4 regions of the Nonomuraea rubra genome follow, and region 1 is predicted to be linked to each of the others. Evidence: riboswitches for the same ligand, from Rfam matches in the RefSeq annotation. Region 1 holds a riboswitch; each other region holds the start of a gene.
The links. Region 1 has a riboswitch for thiamine pyrophosphate ahead of thiC (phosphomethylpyrimidine synthase ThiC). Riboswitches for the same ligand answer to the same signal wherever they lie in the genome.
Positions count from the first base shown of each region.

Region 2: another riboswitch for thiamine pyrophosphate. It lies ahead of HD593_RS57275 (purine-cytosine permease family protein); the one in region 1 lies ahead of thiC (phosphomethylpyrimidine synthase ThiC).
Region 3: another riboswitch for thiamine pyrophosphate. It lies ahead of HD593_RS38255 (FAD-dependent oxidoreductase); the one in region 1 lies ahead of thiC (phosphomethylpyrimidine synthase ThiC).
Region 4: another riboswitch for thiamine pyrophosphate. It lies ahead of thiD (bifunctional hydroxymethylpyrimidine kinase/phosphomethylpyrimidine kinase); the one in region 1 lies ahead of thiC (phosphomethylpyrimidine synthase ThiC).

Region 1 covers NZ_JACHMI010000001.1:10,826,338-10,830,540, forward strand. Annotated here, with positions in the region: gene HD593_RS49345 (cellulose binding domain-containing protein) at 1-950, opposite strand, end outside; gene HD593_RS49350 (universal stress protein) at 1,058-1,888, opposite strand; gene HD593_RS49355 (hypothetical protein) at 1,885-2,235, opposite strand; TPP riboswitch at 2,327-2,439, shown strand; gene thiC (phosphomethylpyrimidine synthase ThiC) at 2,432-3,976, shown strand; gene HD593_RS49365 (SDR family oxidoreductase) at 3,973-4,203, opposite strand, start outside.
Region 2 covers NZ_JACHMI010000001.1:12,352,182-12,356,384, reverse strand. Annotated here, with positions in the region: gene HD593_RS57290 (MFS transporter) at 1-982, opposite strand, end outside; gene HD593_RS57285 (winged helix-turn-helix transcriptional regulator) at 1,144-1,533, shown strand; gene HD593_RS57280 (rhodanese-like domain-containing protein) at 1,530-1,853, shown strand; TPP riboswitch at 1,908-2,022, shown strand; gene HD593_RS57275 (purine-cytosine permease family protein) at 2,013-3,332, shown strand; gene HD593_RS57270 (methylated-DNA--[protein]-cysteine S-methyltransferase) at 3,292-3,870, opposite strand; gene HD593_RS57265 (PAS domain-containing sensor histidine kinase) at 3,965-4,203, shown strand, end outside.
Region 3 covers NZ_JACHMI010000001.1:8,421,430-8,425,632, forward strand. Annotated here, with positions in the region: gene HD593_RS38235 (polyprenyl synthetase family protein) at 1-74, shown strand, start outside; gene thiE (thiamine phosphate synthase) at 337-975, opposite strand; gene HD593_RS38245 (Rv2175c family DNA-binding protein) at 953-1,327, opposite strand; gene HD593_RS38250 (NAD(P)/FAD-dependent oxidoreductase) at 1,358-2,521, opposite strand; TPP riboswitch at 2,580-2,696, shown strand; gene HD593_RS38255 (FAD-dependent oxidoreductase) at 2,686-3,921, shown strand; gene thiS (sulfur carrier protein ThiS) at 3,918-4,118, shown strand; gene HD593_RS38265 (thiazole synthase) at 4,111-4,203, shown strand, end outside.
Region 4 covers NZ_JACHMI010000001.1:11,667,494-11,671,696, reverse strand. Annotated here, with positions in the region: gene HD593_RS53395 (carbon starvation CstA family protein) at 1-166, shown strand, start outside; gene HD593_RS53390 (TenA family protein) at 155-820, opposite strand; gene thiD (bifunctional hydroxymethylpyrimidine kinase/phosphomethylpyrimidine kinase) at 828-1,631, opposite strand; TPP riboswitch at 1,625-1,720, opposite strand; gene HD593_RS53380 (DNA polymerase domain-containing protein) at 1,778-2,725, shown strand; gene HD593_RS53375 (M28 family peptidase) at 2,839-4,203, shown strand, end outside.

The DNA of each region.
Region 1 (4,203 bases):
GTCACCGAGGACCCGCTCGCGCTCAGCGTCCCGCCCCAGAGCTGGGTGATCTGCTGACCGCCGGCGAACGTCCAGGCCACCGCCCAGGCGGACCGGGACGTGGTCCCGGTGTTCCTGACGGTGACCTCGCCCTGGAAGCCGCCATGCCACTGCCCGGTGACCTTGTAGGTGGCCGTGCATCCACCAGGCGGAGGCGTGGTGGTGGTGACGGTGGGGGTGGCGGTGCCGCCGCCGGCCATCGCGTCCACCAGCGCCGGGTACCACTTGTCGGACATCTTCTGGTCACCCGACGCGTTAGGGTGCACCCCGTCGTAGGTGTCGGTGCCCGTGCTGAACCCCGTCCACTGGTCCACCACGATGATCGGCGACTGCGGGGTGGTGGTCGCGGCGGCCCAGGCGGGGATGGCGTTGTTGAAGTTCACGGTGCGCTGGGCGCATTCGCCGCAGGTGGACGGGTTCATCGGGATGATCTTGGCGACGAGGATCTTCATGTTCGGGTTGCTGGAGCGCATCTGGTTCACCAGCGTGGTGAAGGCGCCGAGGATCGTCGCGGGCGCGATGTTGCTCCAGACGTCGTTGGTGCCGAAGTGCATGAGCACGATGTCGGGCTGGGTGGCGGAGAGCCAGCCGGGCAGCAGGTTCTGGCCGGCGACGTTGGTGGCGAGGTAGCCGCCGTGTCCCTCGTTGTCGCCGTCGTGGGCCACCCCGCAGCCCTGCGGCGGGAGGGTGCCGACGAAGTCGACGTTCGTGTGGCCGGCGCTCTGCAGGCGGTTCCAGAGCAGGGCCCGCCAGCAGCCGGGGGATCCGGTGATCGAGTCGCCCAGGGGCATGATCCTGATGGGGGCGGCGCTGGCCGTGGCCGTGGTGGTGGCGGATAACGCGGTGGCGATCAACACCGCGGCGGCCAGGGCCGCCAGCGCGGCCAGCACGGAGCCGGTCTTGCTGCGCATCGTGTGCTCTCCCGTCGTAGCCTGCGCAGATCGTAGGAGCGGCGGCGCGGCGCCGGGAAGCACGACGATCATGGCGGGGGGCTGACCTGGGAGTACGGATGTAACTTTCAGCCGCGTACCACGGCCAGCGGGCACGGCGCGTGGTGCAGGAGGGCCTGGCTGATCGAGCCGATGAGCATCCCGGCGAGCTGCCCGTGCCCCCGCGTACCCACCACCAGCAGGTCGGCGCGGGCGGAGGTCTCCTTCAGCACCTCCACCGGATGCCCGTGCACGACCTCCGCGATCACGTGCACGCCCGGATGCCGCTCCCGGTGCGGGGCCAGCGACTCCTTCAGCGAACGCAGGGTGTCCTGCTCGCGCTCGCGGGAGGCCGGCTCGAAGCCGCCGGGATGGGGCCAGGCCCAGGCCCGTACGGCACGCAGCCGCGCGCCGCGCAGCTCGGCCTCGGCGAAGGCGAACCCGAGCGCCCGCGCGGCGCCCGGTGAGCCGTCGGCCCCGGCCACGATCTCACCGCGCGGGGACGCGGGCGGCTCGTGGATCAGGACGACGTCCGTACGGGCGTGCGCGGCCGTCCCGTACGCGACCGATCCGATCAGCAGCCCCCGCACCCCGCCGATCCCCCGGCTGCCCACGACCAGCAGCTCGGCCCCCTCGGACGCCTTGATCAGCGCCGAGCGGGGGTCGCCCGGCAGCAGCACGCCCTCCATGCGCACCTGCGGCCACACGCGGCGCGCGCGGTCGCAGGCGGCGCTGAGCACGGTCTCGGCGCCGTCGCGCATCCACTGGGCCACCTCGGCGTAGTGGACGGCGCCCTCGCACACCCACCTCGGCACGGCGTGCGCCACGGTCAGCGGCTCCTGCCGCAGCTCGGCCTCGGCGGCGGCCCAGCCGGCGGCCTCCAGCCCGGTACGGGAGCCGTCCACTCCTACGACGATCATGACAGTGCGTAACATTCCACCTCGGCACGGCGGAACGGCACTCCCTGTGCCCTGGAGTCCCGGGTGCATCTGCGCTCGGCCTTGCTGAGCTTGAGCGTGCCGCACACGGTCACGCCGGAGTAGGTCCGGCAGTCGAGCGCCGGGTCGGCCTGGCCGACGCGGTACATGCGCTTGACCGCCGCACGGCATTTCGCCTTCCCCGTATCGGCGTAGCGGCACTGGGCGATCAGAGTGTCGTACTGTTCCTGGCTGACTTCGTGCTGATCCATGCCGTCCCCGGCGGCTGCGGTGGCGCCGGACGCGGCCATCACGACGAGTAGTCCTGCGACAGCGGCGAATCTCTTCATGTTTCCCCTGATGGGGACCCTACCGCTCACGGCGACCGGCAAACCTCGCCTGTCAGGGTTTCGGGTGGGGCGGAGCGTGGGTACGATCATCGCCGTCCAACGCGGGAGCCCGGTGGGGACCGGGCTGAGAGGACGGCTGACAGCCGCCGACCGCCAGAACCTGCTCCGGATAATGCCGGCGAAGGGAGTTTGCGCGATGAGTAGCGCGCGCTTTTCCAAGGTCTACAGCGGTGAGCTGCGGGTGCCGATGCGCCAGGTGCACCTGTCGAACGGCTCGTCGGTGACGCTGTACGACACCTCTGGCCCGTACACCGACCCCGCCTACGAGCCGGACCTGCGGCGGGGCCTGCCGCACCTGCGCGCCGGGTGGATCCGCGAGCGCGCGGCGGCGGGGCAGCCGGTCACGCAGGTCGGGTGCGCCCGGCGCGGGCTGGTGACCAGGGAGATGGAGTTCGTGGCCGTGCGCGAGGGCGTCACCCCCGAGTTCGTACGTCAGGAGGTCGCCGCCGGCCGGGCCATCATCCCCGCGAACGTCAATCACCCCGAGTCCGAGCCGATGATCATCGGCCGCAACTTCCTCGTGAAGATCAACGCCAACATCGGCAACTCCGCCGTCACCTCCTCCATCGAGGAGGAGGTCGAGAAGATGACCTGGGCCACGCGCTGGGGCGCCGACACGATCATGGACCTGTCCACCGGTGCCGACATCCACGAGACCCGCGAGTGGATCCTGCGCAACTCCCCCGTCCCGGTCGGCACCGTCCCCATCTACCAGGCGCTGGAGAAGGTCAAGGGCCGGCCGGAGCTGCTGTCGTGGGAGGTCTACCGCGACACGCTGATCGAGCAGTGCGAGCAGGGCGTCGACTACGTGACCGTGCACGCGGGGGTACGGCTGGCGCACGTGCCGCTGACCGCGGGGCGCAAGACCGGCATCGTCTCGCGCGGCGGCTCGATCATGGCGGCCTGGTGCCTGGCGCACCACCGCGAGAGCTTCCTGTACGAGAACTTCGCCGAGATGTGCGAGATCCTGGCCCGCTACGACGTGTCGTACTCGCTGGGCGACGGCCTGCGCCCCGGCTCGATCGCGGACGCCAACGACGAGGCCCAGTTCGCCGAGCTGCGCACGCTGGGCGAGCTGACGGGGACCGCCCGCGAGCACGACGTCCAGGTGATGATCGAGGGGCCCGGCCACGTGCCCATGCACAAGATCAAGGAGAACGTCGACCTGCAGCGCGAGCTCTGCGACGACTCCCCCTTCTACACGCTCGGCCCGCTCGTGACGGACATCGCCCCCGGCTACGACCACATCACCTCGGGCATCGGCGCCGCCATGATCGGCTGGTACGGCACGGCCATGCTCTGCTACGTCACCCCCAAGGAGCACCTCGGCCTGCCCGACAAGGACGACGTCAAAACCGGGGTGATCACGTACAAGATCGCCGCGCACGCCGCGGACCTGGCCAAGGGGCACCCGCAGGCCCAGGCGTGGGACGACGCGCTGTCGGACGCGCGGTTCGAGTTCCGCTGGGAGGACCAGTTCGACCTGTCGCTCGACCCGGAGACGGCACGCTCGTTCCACGACGAGACGCTGCCGGCCGCGCCCGCCAAGACCGCGCACTTCTGCTCGATGTGCGGGCCCAAGTTCTGCTCGATGCGGATCAGCCACGAGATCAGGGACGCCGGGTACGCGGAGAAGGCGGCCGAGTTCAGGCGGCTCGGCGGCAACCTCTACGTGGACTAACCCGGCAGGGTCTCCCCGCCGATCGGGGCCAGCACCTCGCCCGTGTAGTACGACGACAGCCGGTTCGCGGCGAAGAAGACGTACGAGGGGGCGATCTCGTCCGGATCGGCGGGCCGTCCCATCGGCACGTGCTCACCGAACTTGGCCACCTTCTCCTCCGGCATGGTCGCCGGGATCAGCGGCGTCCACACCGGTCCCGGCGCGACGGCGTTCACCCGGATGCCGCG
Region 2 (4,203 bases), 1.5 Mb from region 1:
CCAGCAGTCCCGACACCAGGCCGCCGAGCACGACCTTGGCGTTGCCGAACCGGTTGACCAGCCACGGCGTGAGCGTGGGGGCCAGCACCACGTCCGCGGCGGCCGCCAGCAGGGCCAGCCCCGTCTGGATGGTGGACCAGCCGCGCAGCTCCTGGAGGTACAGCGTGACCAGGAACTGGAAGCCGAAGAACGAGGCCGTGAGCAGCGCGGCCATGACGTTCGCGCGGACCAGCGGGCCCGAGCGCAGGATCCCGAGCCGGACGAGCGGGGCGGCGGAGCGGCGTTCGACGGCGACGAAGATCGCCAGCAGGGCCAGGCCCCCGGCGAAGGCCGCGGCCGTCAGGAGCGGGCCGTCGGAGAGGTGCTCCAGGCGGACGACGCCGTAGACGAGCAGGATCATCGCGCCGGTGACGCTGATCGCGCCCGCCACGTCGAAGCCGCCCGCCGCCCGGCGCTCCCCCTGGTCCTTGATCAGGGGGATGGCGGCGACCAGGATGACCAGCGCCAGCAGCACGGGGGCGAAGAACACCCAGCGCCAGCCGATCGCGGCCAGCAGCCCGCCGATCACCAGCCCGAGCGCGAAGCCGCCCGCGGCCGTGCCGGCGTAGATGAGCAGGGCCCTGTTGCGCTGGGGGCCCTCGGGGAAGTTCGTGGTGATCAGGGACAGGCCGGCGGGCGTCATGAACGCGGCGGCCACCCCGGTGACGAACCTGGCCACCAGCAGCACCCACCCCTCGTCCGCGAAGCCGCCGAGCCCCGAGAACAGCAGGAACACCACCAGCCAGAACAGGAACATCCGCCGCCGCCCCAGCAGGTCGGCCGCCCGGCCGCCGAGCAGCATGAAACCGCCGTAGCCGAGCACGTACGCGCTCACGACCCCGCTCAGCATGCCGGTGGACAGCCCGAGGTCGGCCCGGATGGACGGGAGGGCGACGTTCAGCATCGCCACGTCGATGCCCTCCAGGAAGATGGCCCCGCACAAAACGATCAGTACGCCCCAGGTACGGGCAGGGACAGACACAACAAACCCCCGGTTACTTCTAGGAAGGTCGGTTCTCTCTTGTAACCGCCCCACATCATGCGCCAGCATGGTTTCTTGTGGAAGAAGGCACTTCTCGATCACTCGGTTACTGCGAAGGCACCGTGGACGACGACTACGACGTGCGCCAGTGGGACGTGCGGGAGGACTGCGAGGTCCGCCAGATCCTCGACCGCATCGCTGACAAGTGGTCGCTGCTGGTGATCGCGCTGCTCGACTGCCAGAGCCTGCGCTTCACCCAGCTCCGCCGCGAGATCGACGGCATCAGCCAGCGCATGCTCAGCGTCACCCTGCGCCAGCTCGAACGCGACGGCCTGGTCAGCCGCACGGTCCACCCGGTCGTGCCACCCCGCGTGGACTACGCGCTGACGCCGCTCGGCCGCACCCTGCACCAGACCATCAAGTCCCTGGTCACCTGGACCGAACAGCACCAGGAGGAGATCATCGCGGCGCGTGCTTCCTACGACTCGCGACGCGAGATGATGGAGTCATGACCGTTCCCGAGATCGAGGCCAGCGCCGTTCCCGCAGACGCCTACCTGCTCGACGTCCGCGAGCAGGACGAATGGCTCGCGGGCCACGCGCCCGAGGCCGTGCACATCCCGATGACCCAGATCCAGGGCCGGGTGGACGAGGTGCCCGGCGACCGCACCGTCTACGTCGTCTGCCGGGTGGGCGGCCGCTCCATGAACGTGGCGGCCTGGCTCAACCAGCTCGGGCGCGACGCGGTCAACGTGGGGGGCGGCATGCAGGCGTGGGAGTCCGCGAGCAAGCCGATGGTCAGCGAGACGGGACAGCCTCCGTACGTGGCCTGAACTCGCCCACTATGGCGGTTTCGCCGTCATTGAGGCATGATGAGGGCGCCAACTACAGATCGTCGCGGGAGCTCGGGGTGCCGGGCTGAGAGGGCAGCTACTTGATCCGCTGCCGACCGCCTGAACCTGTCCGGGTAATGCCGGCGTAGGGAGTGTGCGATGACGCATGTCGCCGACGAAGTTCCGCTGACACTCGAAGGCCGGCCGCCGAAGACGCTGGGCGTGCTCGACCAGGGCGCGCTCTGGGCGAACCTCGGCGTCAGCCTCCTCGGCTTCTCCGGGGCGATGTTCCTGGTCAACCCGCTCGGCAACGCCCCGCTCAGCCTGGCGGCGGCGCTCGTGGCGACCGTGGTCGGCAGCCTGATCGGCACGGCCATGGTGGGGCTGTCGGCCATCCCGGGCACGCAGACGGGGCAGCCGGCGATGGTGCTGCTGCGCGGGCTGTTCGGGGCGCGGATCTCCTACATGCCGACGGTGCTGAACATCGTGCAGATGCTCGGCTGGGGCGCGTTCGAGCTCTGGGTGATCGCCACGGCCGCCGGGGCGATCTTTCCGGCGGTGCCGTACGCGGTGTGGGTGGTCGTGGCGGGGGTGCTGACCACCGCGCTGACGATCTGGCCGCTCGGGGCCGTCCGGGTGCTGCGCCGGTACGTCACGATCGGCGTCATCATCGCGATGGTCTGGTTCGCCTGGTTCTTCCTGCGTGAGGCGCCGGCGCAGGAGGGCGGCTCGTGGACCGCCTTCCCCGCCGCGGTCGACTACGTGATCGCGCTGTCGGTGTCGTGGGTGCCGATGGCGGCCGACTTCGCCCGGCACTCGCGCTCCACCGGCGCCGCCTTCACCGGGGTGGTCGGCGGTTACACGCTCGCCCAGGTGGCCTGCCTGGGGCTGGGCGTGTACGCGGTGGCCATCGCGGGCAACGCGGACGCCGTGTTCGGCACGTTCGTCGCGGTGCCGCTGGGCGCGCTGTTCTTCGCCATCCTGGTGCTGCGCGAGACCGACCAGTCCTTCGCCAACGTCTACTCCACCACGGTCTCGCTGCAGAACCTGATGCCGCGCGTGGACCGGCGCGCCTTCTCGGTCGCCATCGGGGTGCTCACCGTCGTGATCGCCCTGCTCGTGGACGTGACGTCGTACGGCGCGTTCCTGGGCGTGATCGGGGCGGTGTTCGTGCCGATGTTCGCGGTGCTGGCCGTGGACTACTTCCTGCTGGGCGGCTCCCGCCGCTGGAACACCGAGGAGAACGCGCCCTCGCGCTGGTCCATGCTGGTGCCGTGGGCGCTGGGCTTCGCCGCCTACTGGCTGACGACCTCGACGCCGACCATCGCGGCGTGGGACGGGTTCTGGGCGTCCGCGCGCGAGGCCATCGGCTTCACCCGGCAGGTGTGGATGAACGGCGCGCTGGGCGGGGCACTGGTGGCCGCGCTGGTCACGCTGCTCATCGGCCTGCTGGTGCGGAAGCCTTCCGTTCGACGTTGAGCAGGTGCTGCTTGGCGGACGCGCCGCCCGCGTAGTCGCCGAGCGCGCCGTCCTCGCGCACCACCCGGTGGCAGGGCACGATCACGCAGACGGGGTTGGAGGCCAGCGCGTTGCCGATCGCCCGCAGCGCGCGCGGCCGGCCGATGCTCTCGCCGATCCGCTCCAGCGTCGTGGTGGTGCCGTAGGGCACGGCCATGGTCTTCTGCAGCACCGTGCGCGCGAACGGCGTGGCCAGCGCCAGGTCCACCGGCGTGGCGAACGTGCGCAGCCGCCCGGAGAAGTACGCGTCGAGCTCCCTGCGCACCGGGTCGAGCCGCCTGGCTTCGGGCCCGATGAAGCTGCCCACATGCCTGGTGACCAGCTCGAACACGTCGTTCTCCGCCTCGAAGCTGCACGCCGCGATGCCCTTGCCCGTCACGGCCAGCACCAGCCTGCCCACGGCGCCGTCGTAGGTGCCGAAGGCGATGTCGGGCGGCGTCTCGCCCCGATAGGTGCTGGAGGTCACCCGCAACAGGGCATCGAGATCGTTGCTCGACATGCCTCGCACCCTCCCACCGCCGGGAATCACCGTGACCGCAGCGTATCGGACGGATCTCCCGACGCACCCACCGCACCGCGTGCACTATGGAGTAGTGGGGGACGAATGGGCCGGTAGTGACGATGAGATCGCACGCGCTGCGCTCGCCAGCTCACCCAACGCCGTCGTGGCGCTCGACAGGGACCAGAGCGTGCTGGTCTGGAACGCCGCGGCGGAGCGGGTGTTCGGGTGGAGCGCGGAGGAGGTGGTCGGGCGCAGGGCGCCCATCGTGCCGGACGAGCTGACCACCGAGCACACCGCCGCCCTGGAGCGGGTACGCACCGGCGAGCCCGT
Region 3 (4,203 bases), 2.4 Mb from region 1:
CGGCTCCGGTCACGCCGGAGTCCCGGGCCGCGCTCACCGACCTCGCCATCGCCGCCACCTCCCGCAAGACCTGATCCGCCACACTCGCACACCTCTGCCCGCGAGGCCCGCATGGCGCGCGAGCACCGCACCACACACGGCACCGCAAGTCAGACGCGGCACCGCAGGTCACGCGGGCACCTTGCGCCGCCGGCCTCGCATCACGCCCGCGCGTGCTGCGGGCACCGCCCCACCGTCGCCACGCCCGCACCGCAGGTCACGCGGGCGCTGCTGCTTGCGGGGCGCTGTGCGCGGGGATGACGGAGGCGCCCGCCGTGAAGGGCGGGCGCCCGGTAGTCAGCCGGCCGAGAGCCGTTTGGCGAACTCCGCCGCCGCCGCCCCAGGGTCGTCGGCGTCGGTGATCGCCCGCACCACCACCACGCGCCGCACCCCGCACGCCATCACCTCGTCCAGGTTGCCGAGGTCGATGCCGCCGATCCCGAACCACGGCCGCGAGGTCTCCAGCGACGCCGCGTGCCGCAGCAGCGGCGGGCCGGGAGCCGGGCGGCCCGGCTTGGTCGGGGTGGGCCAGGTGGGGCCGCAGCAGAAGTAGTCGACGCCCTCCTCCACGGCCGCGGCGGAAGCCTCGGCGGCGGAGTGGGTGGACCGTCCGATGACGATGTCGTCGCCGAGTATCTCTCGCGCGACCATCACAGGAAGGTCGTCCTGCCCCAGATGGAGCACGTCGGGCCGGGCGGCGTAGGCGATGTCCGCCCGGTCGTTGACGGCCAGCAGCTTGCCGTGCCGGTCGCAGGCGTCGCGGAAGACTTCGAGGAGCGCGAGTTCTTCGCGGGCCTCCAGGCCCTTCTCCCGCAGCTGGATGATGTCCACGCCGCCGGCCAGCACCGAGTCGAGGAACTCTGCCAGGTCGCCGCGGTCGCGGCGGCCGTCCGTGCAGAGATAGAGGCGGGCCTCAGAAAGCGAGGGCTTGGGCACGCCGCTTGACCTCAGTGTGACGGCCGGCCTTGATCGCCTCGATGGGCGACCCCGGCAGGGACTCGTCTGGGGTGAAGAGCCAGCGCAGCGACTCGACGTCGTCGTAGCCGGCGTCCTGCAACACGGTCAGCGTGCCGGGCAGGCCCTTCATCACGTCCTTTCCATCGAGGAACACCGCGGGCACCTGCGGCCCGCCGCTGCCCCGGCGCACGCCGAGGAGCTTGTGGTCCCGGAGGAGTTGCTTGGCTCGCCCGATCGGAAGATCGAGGCGCGTAGCCACTTCGGGGAGGGTGAGCCACTCGTCAACGAGCTGGTCGGTCTCCCGGTCGATCTGTGCAACAGAAAGCGTCACGAAACCACAACTACCACATGCCGTGCTTGCTCAAACAACACAATCTCGTAGGGGTACTTGTGGATCTACCAGGCGTTCCGCGTCGAGGCGCGAGCCTGCACCGATGATCCGCCGCCCCTGCACGAGGTCGCGGGGCCGGTCGACGGCGAGCACGGCGGCCAGGGTGCCGTCGCCGGCGAGCCAGACGGCCGACCACTTGCCCTCGGGCTCGCCGCGGTAGACGAGCCGATCGCCCGCCGGATGGTGGCCGGCGTACTGGAGCATGTGCCCGAACTGCTCGGACCAGAAGTACGGCACCGGATCGTACACCGCCTCCTCCCCCAGCAGCGTCGCCGCGGCCACGTCGGGGGCGTTGAGCGCGGTGTCCCAGTGCTCGACCCGCAGCCTGGCCTGCCAGCGGCGCGACCACCAGGCGGCGCAGTCGCCGACCGCGACGACGCCGGGCAGGGACGTGCGCAGGTGCTCGTCGGTGACGACGCCGTTGTGCAGGTCGATGTCGGCGTCGGCGAGCCATTCGACCGCCGGGCGCACGCCGATGCCGGTGACGACCACGTGGGCCTCGACGAACTCGCCGCCCACCAGCCGCACCCCGCCCTCGTCCACGGAGTCGACCATGGTGCGCAGCCGCAGGTCGATGCCGTCGTACCAGGGCAGTGTGCGCCCCCCGAGCTCGGCGCCGACCGCGGTCGAGAGCGGGGCGGAGGCGGACTCGACGACCGTCACCTCGCAGCCGGCGCGGCGGGCCGCGGTGGCGACCTCGGCGCCGATCCACCCGGCGCCGATGACGGCGACGCGGGCGCCGGGGACGAGCATGGCCCGCAGCTCGTGAGCGTCGTCGAGGGTGCGCAGGACGTGCTGGGGGCCGTCGCCGGGCAGCCGGATCGGGTCGGCCCCGGTGGCGATGACCAGGCCGTCGTAGGCGACCTCGCCCTCGGTGGTCTCCACGACGCCCGCGCGCAGCGACTTGGCGGCGACGCCCGGCCAGAACTCCACGCCGAGCGCGTCGAGGTCGGTGTCGACGAAGCTGGTGTCGGCCTCGCCCTTCAGCACGGCCTTGGACAGCGGCGGGCGGTCGTAGGGACGATGCCGCTCCTGCCCGATCAGGGTGATCCGGCCGGTGAAGCCGCGCCCGCGCAGGGCCTCCACCGTACGCACTCCGGCCAGGCCCGCTCCCACCACCACGACATGGTTCACGTTGATGACCATAACGGGGGGCGTGCGTGGACGTGGCACCGAGGCCGTAGGCTGTTCGGGTAAGACGCGCGGGAGTCCGGCCGTAACCGGGCTGAGAGGAAGGCTTTGCCGGGCCTTCGACCGCAAGACACCTGATCCGGATCATGCCGGCGAAGGGAGCGCAGGTGGATGTGATCGTGGGTGGCGGGGTCGTCGGGCTCTCGGTGGCCTGGCGGATGGCACGCGCGGGGCGGCCCGTCACCGTGGTGGACCCGGCTCCCGGCAGGGGGGCCTCGTACGCGGCGGCGGGGATGCTGGCCCCGGTCAGCGAGGTGACCTACACCGAGGCGCCGCTGCTCCGGCTGGGCGTGGCCTCCCTGCGCCGCTGGCCCGCCTTCGCCGCCGAACTGACCGCCGACGCCGGCCTGTCCACGGACGCCGGCCTGGTCGCGGGCACAGGGCCGCCATCGGGCATCGAGCCCGAATCCAGCGCCGGCACGAGACCCGGCGACGGGTCGGCCGCGGGCGCCGGGCCGGGGTTCGCCGAGGTACGCGGGCTGGACCTGCGGGCGGACGGGACGCTGGATGTGGCGTTCGGGGCCGACGACATGGCGGCGCTGGGCGAGCTGGCCGCGTACATGGAGAAGCTGGGCCTGCCGGTCGAGCGCCTCACCGGGCGCGAGTGCCGCCGCCTGGAGCCCATGCTGGCCCCCTCCGTGCGCGGCGGCCTGCTGGCGCCCGGCGACGCGTGGGTGGACCCGCGCCGCGTGACGGCGGCCCTGCTGGCCGCGCTGGAACGGCTGGGCGTCCCGCTGGTGCGGGCCCGGGCGGCCGAGTTCCTGTACGAGGGCGGCCGGGTCGCGGGAGTCCGCCTCGCACCGCCACCGGCCCCCGAGGACGGCATCGGACGGGAGGTGCGGGGCGACCGGGTCGTGCTGGCGGCGGGCGCGTGGAGCTCCGAGCTGGCCGAGGTGCCGGTGCGGCCGGTCAAGGGGCAGATCATGCGGTTGCGCTCCCCGCAGCCGCTGCTCGGCCGGTGCGTACGCGGCACCGTGCACGGCTCGTCCGTCTACCTGGTCCCCCGGGGCGACGGCGAGCTCGTGGTCGGGGCCACGCAGGAGGAGATGGGGTTCGACACCAGGGTGACGGCCGGCGGGCTCTACGAGCTGCTGCGGGACGCCAGGGAGCTGGTGCCTGGCGTCACCGAGCTGGAGGTCGCCGACGTGGTGGCGGGGCTGCGGCCGGGGACGCCGGACAACCTGCCGCTGATCGGCCCGAGCGGTACGCCGGGGCTGGCGTACGCGACCGGGCACCACCGGGGCGGCGTGCTGCTCGCCCCGCTCACGACCGCGATCCTGCTGGGCGAGGAGAGCGAGCTGGCGGCGCTGTGCGCGCCCGGGAGATTTCGGGAAATTTCATGATTGTTGTGATCAACGGTTCGACCCACGAGGTGGCCGACGGCATGACCGTGGCTCAAGCCGTACATACCCTGACCTCGGCCACCACCGGAGTGGCCGTGGCCGTGAACGACGAGGTGGTCACGCGCGGCGCCTGGGAGACGACGGCGCTGCGCGACCGTGACCGCGTGGAGGTTCTGACGGCGGTGCAAGGTGGATGATCTGATCATCGCCGGGGAGAAGTTCTCCTCCCGGCTCATCATGGGGACGGGCGGCGCGCCCTCGCTGGAGGTGCTCGACCAGGCG
Region 4 (4,203 bases), 840 kb from region 1:
GGTGATCGTCGACGCCGCCCGGGTGTGGATCAAGGCGATCCGGGCGCAGGAGCCGCTGCCCGACACGGAGGCGCCGTTCGAGGAGTCGAAGCTCTACGCCCCCGCCGGGCTCATCGCCACCCGCGAGGAGAAGGAGGCGATGGCCAGGGCCTCGTCAAGCGGTTAGCCACCGCTCCGTGGGCCAGCTCTCGCGCCGCCACGCGCTGTCCCAGAACATCCACTCGTACGCCGCCGCCCGGCAGTACGCCTGCGCCATCGCCTCGCGGGTGTCCGGGCCGGCGGCGGCCGCGAGCCGGTCGGCGATGGCCTTGGCCTGCTCGACGGAGGCCGCGAAGCCCGGGTCGGCGTAGGTGGAGATCCACTTGCCGTACGGGTGGCCGGCGGTGTCGCCGACGCGCTCCAGCAGCGCCGTGCCGACGTCCTGGTAGATCCAGAAGCACGGCAGCACCGCCGCCACGACCACCGGGTACGGTGCGGTCAGGGCCGTGGCCTGGAGGTACGACGCGTACGCCAGGCACGTCGGCGAGGTGGGGCCCTTGGCGTCGAGCTCCTCGATGTACCCGGCGTGCAGCATCCGCTCGGCCACCAGCGCCGTGTGCGCGCTCTGCGCCCAGAACGCCGCGTCGCCGGCGTCGCCGGCCCGCACGGACGCCGTGGCCAGCGCCTTGGAGAACGCCTCCAGGTAGCGGGCGTCCTGCACCATGTAGAACCCGAACCGCTCGCGGTCGAGGGTGCCGTCACCGAGGGCGGCGATGAAGGGGTGCTCGTGGATGGCGCGCATCAGCCCGGCCGTGCGCTGCCAGATGTCGTCGCAGAACATGCAGGACCTACCAGATGGCGTGGAAGTGGTGGACAGGACCGTGACCGTGGCCGACGTGCAGGCTGTCGGCCGCGCGCAGCGCCTCGGTGAGGTACGTCTTGGCGGCCCGCACCGCGCCCTCCCAGTCGTCGTGGCGGGGGCGCAGCGCCGCGATGGCCGAGGACAGCGTGCAGCCCGTGCCGTGCGTGTTCTTCGTGTCCACGCGGGGCGCGGCCAGCTCGACCGTGCCCTCCGGCGTCGCCAGCACGTCCACGCACGTCTCGCCGTCGAGGTGGCCGCCCTTGAGCAGCACCTGCCGCGCGCCCAGCGCCCGCAGCCGCTGCGCCTGCTCGTGCATCTCCGCCAGGCTCCCGGCCGGCTTCTCGGCGAGCAGGTCGGCCGCCTCCGGCAGGTTGGGGGTGATCAGGTGCACGCGGGGCAGCAGCGTCTCGCGCAGTGCCGCCACCGCGTCGGCCGGCAGCAGCCGGTCGCCGCTCTTGGCCACCATGACCGGGTCGAGCACGACGTACTCGGGCCGGTACGTGTCGAGCGCCGCCGCCACGGCCTTGATCAGCGGCGCGTTGCCCAGCATGCCGATCTTGACGGCGTCGGCGGGCACGTCGGCCAGCAGCGTGTCGAGCTGCTCGGCGACGAACTCGGCCGGCACCTCGTGGATGCCCTTCACGCCGGTGGTGGTCTGCGCGACCAGCGCGGTGACGACGGTCATGCCGTACGCGCCGAGCGCGGAGAAGGTCTTCAGGTCTGCCTGGATCCCGGCACCGCCGCTGGGATCGGTGCCCGCGATGGACAGGACTTTGGGAACAGCGCTCACGGCTGCGACGTCCCTTCGCTAGTCCGAACTAGATCAGGTTCGACGGGTGTGATCTCAGCCCGGCCTTCCGGGCACCCCGCGTCAAGGGCCCACTGTAACAGGGGTCGTTGTTGACCACACGTTCGAGGATCGGCATCGTAGGGCGGGTGGCCGCTGATGAGACGCGTGACGGGGTCGATCTGACCAACCTGGACCAGCCGCTGTTCGACGGTGCCGACGCCACCAAGCGCGACCTGGTCGACTACCTCGACGCCGTCCGCGACCGCATCATCCCGGTGCTGCGCGACCGCCCGCTCTCGGTCGTCCGCGTGCGCCCAGGGCAGGCGCCGTTCATGCAGAAGAACCTGCCCAAGTACGCCCCCGCCTGGGTGCGGTCGGTGTCCCTGTGGGCGGAGGCGTCGCGCAGGCAGGTGACGTACGCGCTGTGCGACGACAGGAAGACGCTGCTGTGGTTCGCCAACCAGCGGGCGGTGGAGTACCACCCGGCACTGTTCGCCGGCGAGCACGCCACCCACCTGGTGCTCGACCTCGACCCGCCCGAGCACGACGACTCGTTCTCGCTGGCGGTGCGCGGCGCGCTGCTGGTCCGGCAGGCCCTGGAGGACATGGGGCTGGCGGGCGCGGTGAAGACGAGCGGCGCCAAGGGGGTGCACGTGTTCGTGCCCGTGGTGGCGGGCACGGCGATGGACGACCTCGCGGCGGCCACCCGGGCGCTGGCGGCGCGGGCCGAGCGGCTGGACCCGGCGCTGGCGACCACCGCGTTCATCCGGGAGGACCGCGAGGGCAAGGTGTTCCTCGACTCCACCCGGGCGGGCGGGGCCACGGTGGTGGCCGCCTACAGCCCGCGCATCCGGCCCGGCGTGCCCGTCTCGTTCCCGCTGGCGTGGTCGGAGCTGGACCGGGTGTCGCCGCGGGACTTCACCGTGCGGACCGCGCCGGGGCTGCTGAAGGACGGCGACCCGTGGGCCGAGCACATGCCGGCGCCGCAGCGGCTGCCCGCCGACCTCGTCGAGGAGGGACACACGATCCCGATCGCCCGCGTGCAGGCGATGCACGAGGGCAAGCGGCGGGCCCGCGCCCGCCGTACGGAGTGATGTCGCGAATTTGCCACATAGTGGGTCTTCACGGTGATTGTTCGCCGGGTTACGTTCGGGCAGCGGCGCCTCGGGGGGAAATGCCGCATTCCTGGTAACCCATGGGGACCTGTATGCGAAGAATCATCACCGTTCTGATCGCCACCCTCGCCTTACCCCTGGCCATGGCCGTGCCCGCGCACGCGGGCGGCCTCGACGACGCCTTCGCCAAGGTGCTCGTCAAGAAGGTCAAGGGCACCAACGTCAAGAAGCATCTCGACGCGTTCCAGGCCATCGCCGACGCCAACGGCGGCAACCGCGCCGTCGGCACGCCCGGTTACGACGCCTCCGTCGCCTATGTCGAGGGCAAGCTGCGCAGGGCCGGTTACAAGGTCACGCGCCAGCCGATCAACTTCGTCGAGAGCTGGAGCGAGAACAGCCCGCCCGTGCTCGACCTCACCGCGCCCACCACGAAGTCGTACGTGCCCGGCACCGACTTCGTCACCTTCCAGCCCTCCCCGGCCGGTGACGTGACCGCCCAGGTCCAGGGCGTGGACCTGACCCTGCCGCCGACCCCGGCGCCCAGCTCGACCAGTGGTTGCGAGGCGTCCGACTTCGCGGGCTTCGTGCCCGGCCGGATCGCGCTCATCCAGCGCGGCACCTGCCCCTTCGTCAACAAGGTGGTCAACGCCGGCCAGGCCGGAGCGTCCGGGATCATCGTCTTCAACGAGGGCCAGCCGGGGCGTACGGACCCCTTCCCGCTGGACATCGGCGAGTGGCGGGCCGGGATCCCCATGGTGTTCTCCAGCTTCGCCGTGGGCAACGAGCTGGCCGCCACGGCCGGCGCCACCGTCCGGCTCAAGGTCGACGCCAACCTCGTGCTCGGCACCAACGACAACGTGATCGCGGAGAGCCGCTTCGGTGACCCGCGCAACGTCGTCATGGTCGGCGCGCACCTCGACAGCGTGCCTGAGGGGCCCGGCATCAACGACAACGGCTCCGGCAGCGCGGCCCTCATCGAGATCGCCGAGGAGATGGCGCTCGTCCCGACCAAGAACAAGGTGCGCTTCGCGTTCTGGGCGGCCGAGGAGGTCGGGCTGCTCGGGTCCGACCAGTACGTCGCCTCCCTGTCGGAGGCGCAGCGCGACCGGATCAGGGTGTACCTGAACTTCGACATGATCGCCTCGCCGAACTACGCGTACAAGCTGTACGACGGTGACGACTCGGACGGCGTCGGGTCGCCCGCTGGACCGCCCGGCTCGGACGAGATCGAGGAGCGGTTCGAGGCCTTCTTCGGCTCCCGGTCGCTGCCGACCGTCGGCACCGACTTCGACGGGCGCTCGGACTACGGGCCGTTCATCGCCGTCGGCATCCCGTCCGGTGGCATCTTCACCGGTGCCGAGGGCCTCAAGACGCCCGAGGAGGCGGCGCTGTTCGGCGGCACGGCCGGCGTGGCGTACGACGTCTGCTACCACCAGGCGTGCGACACGATCGCCAAC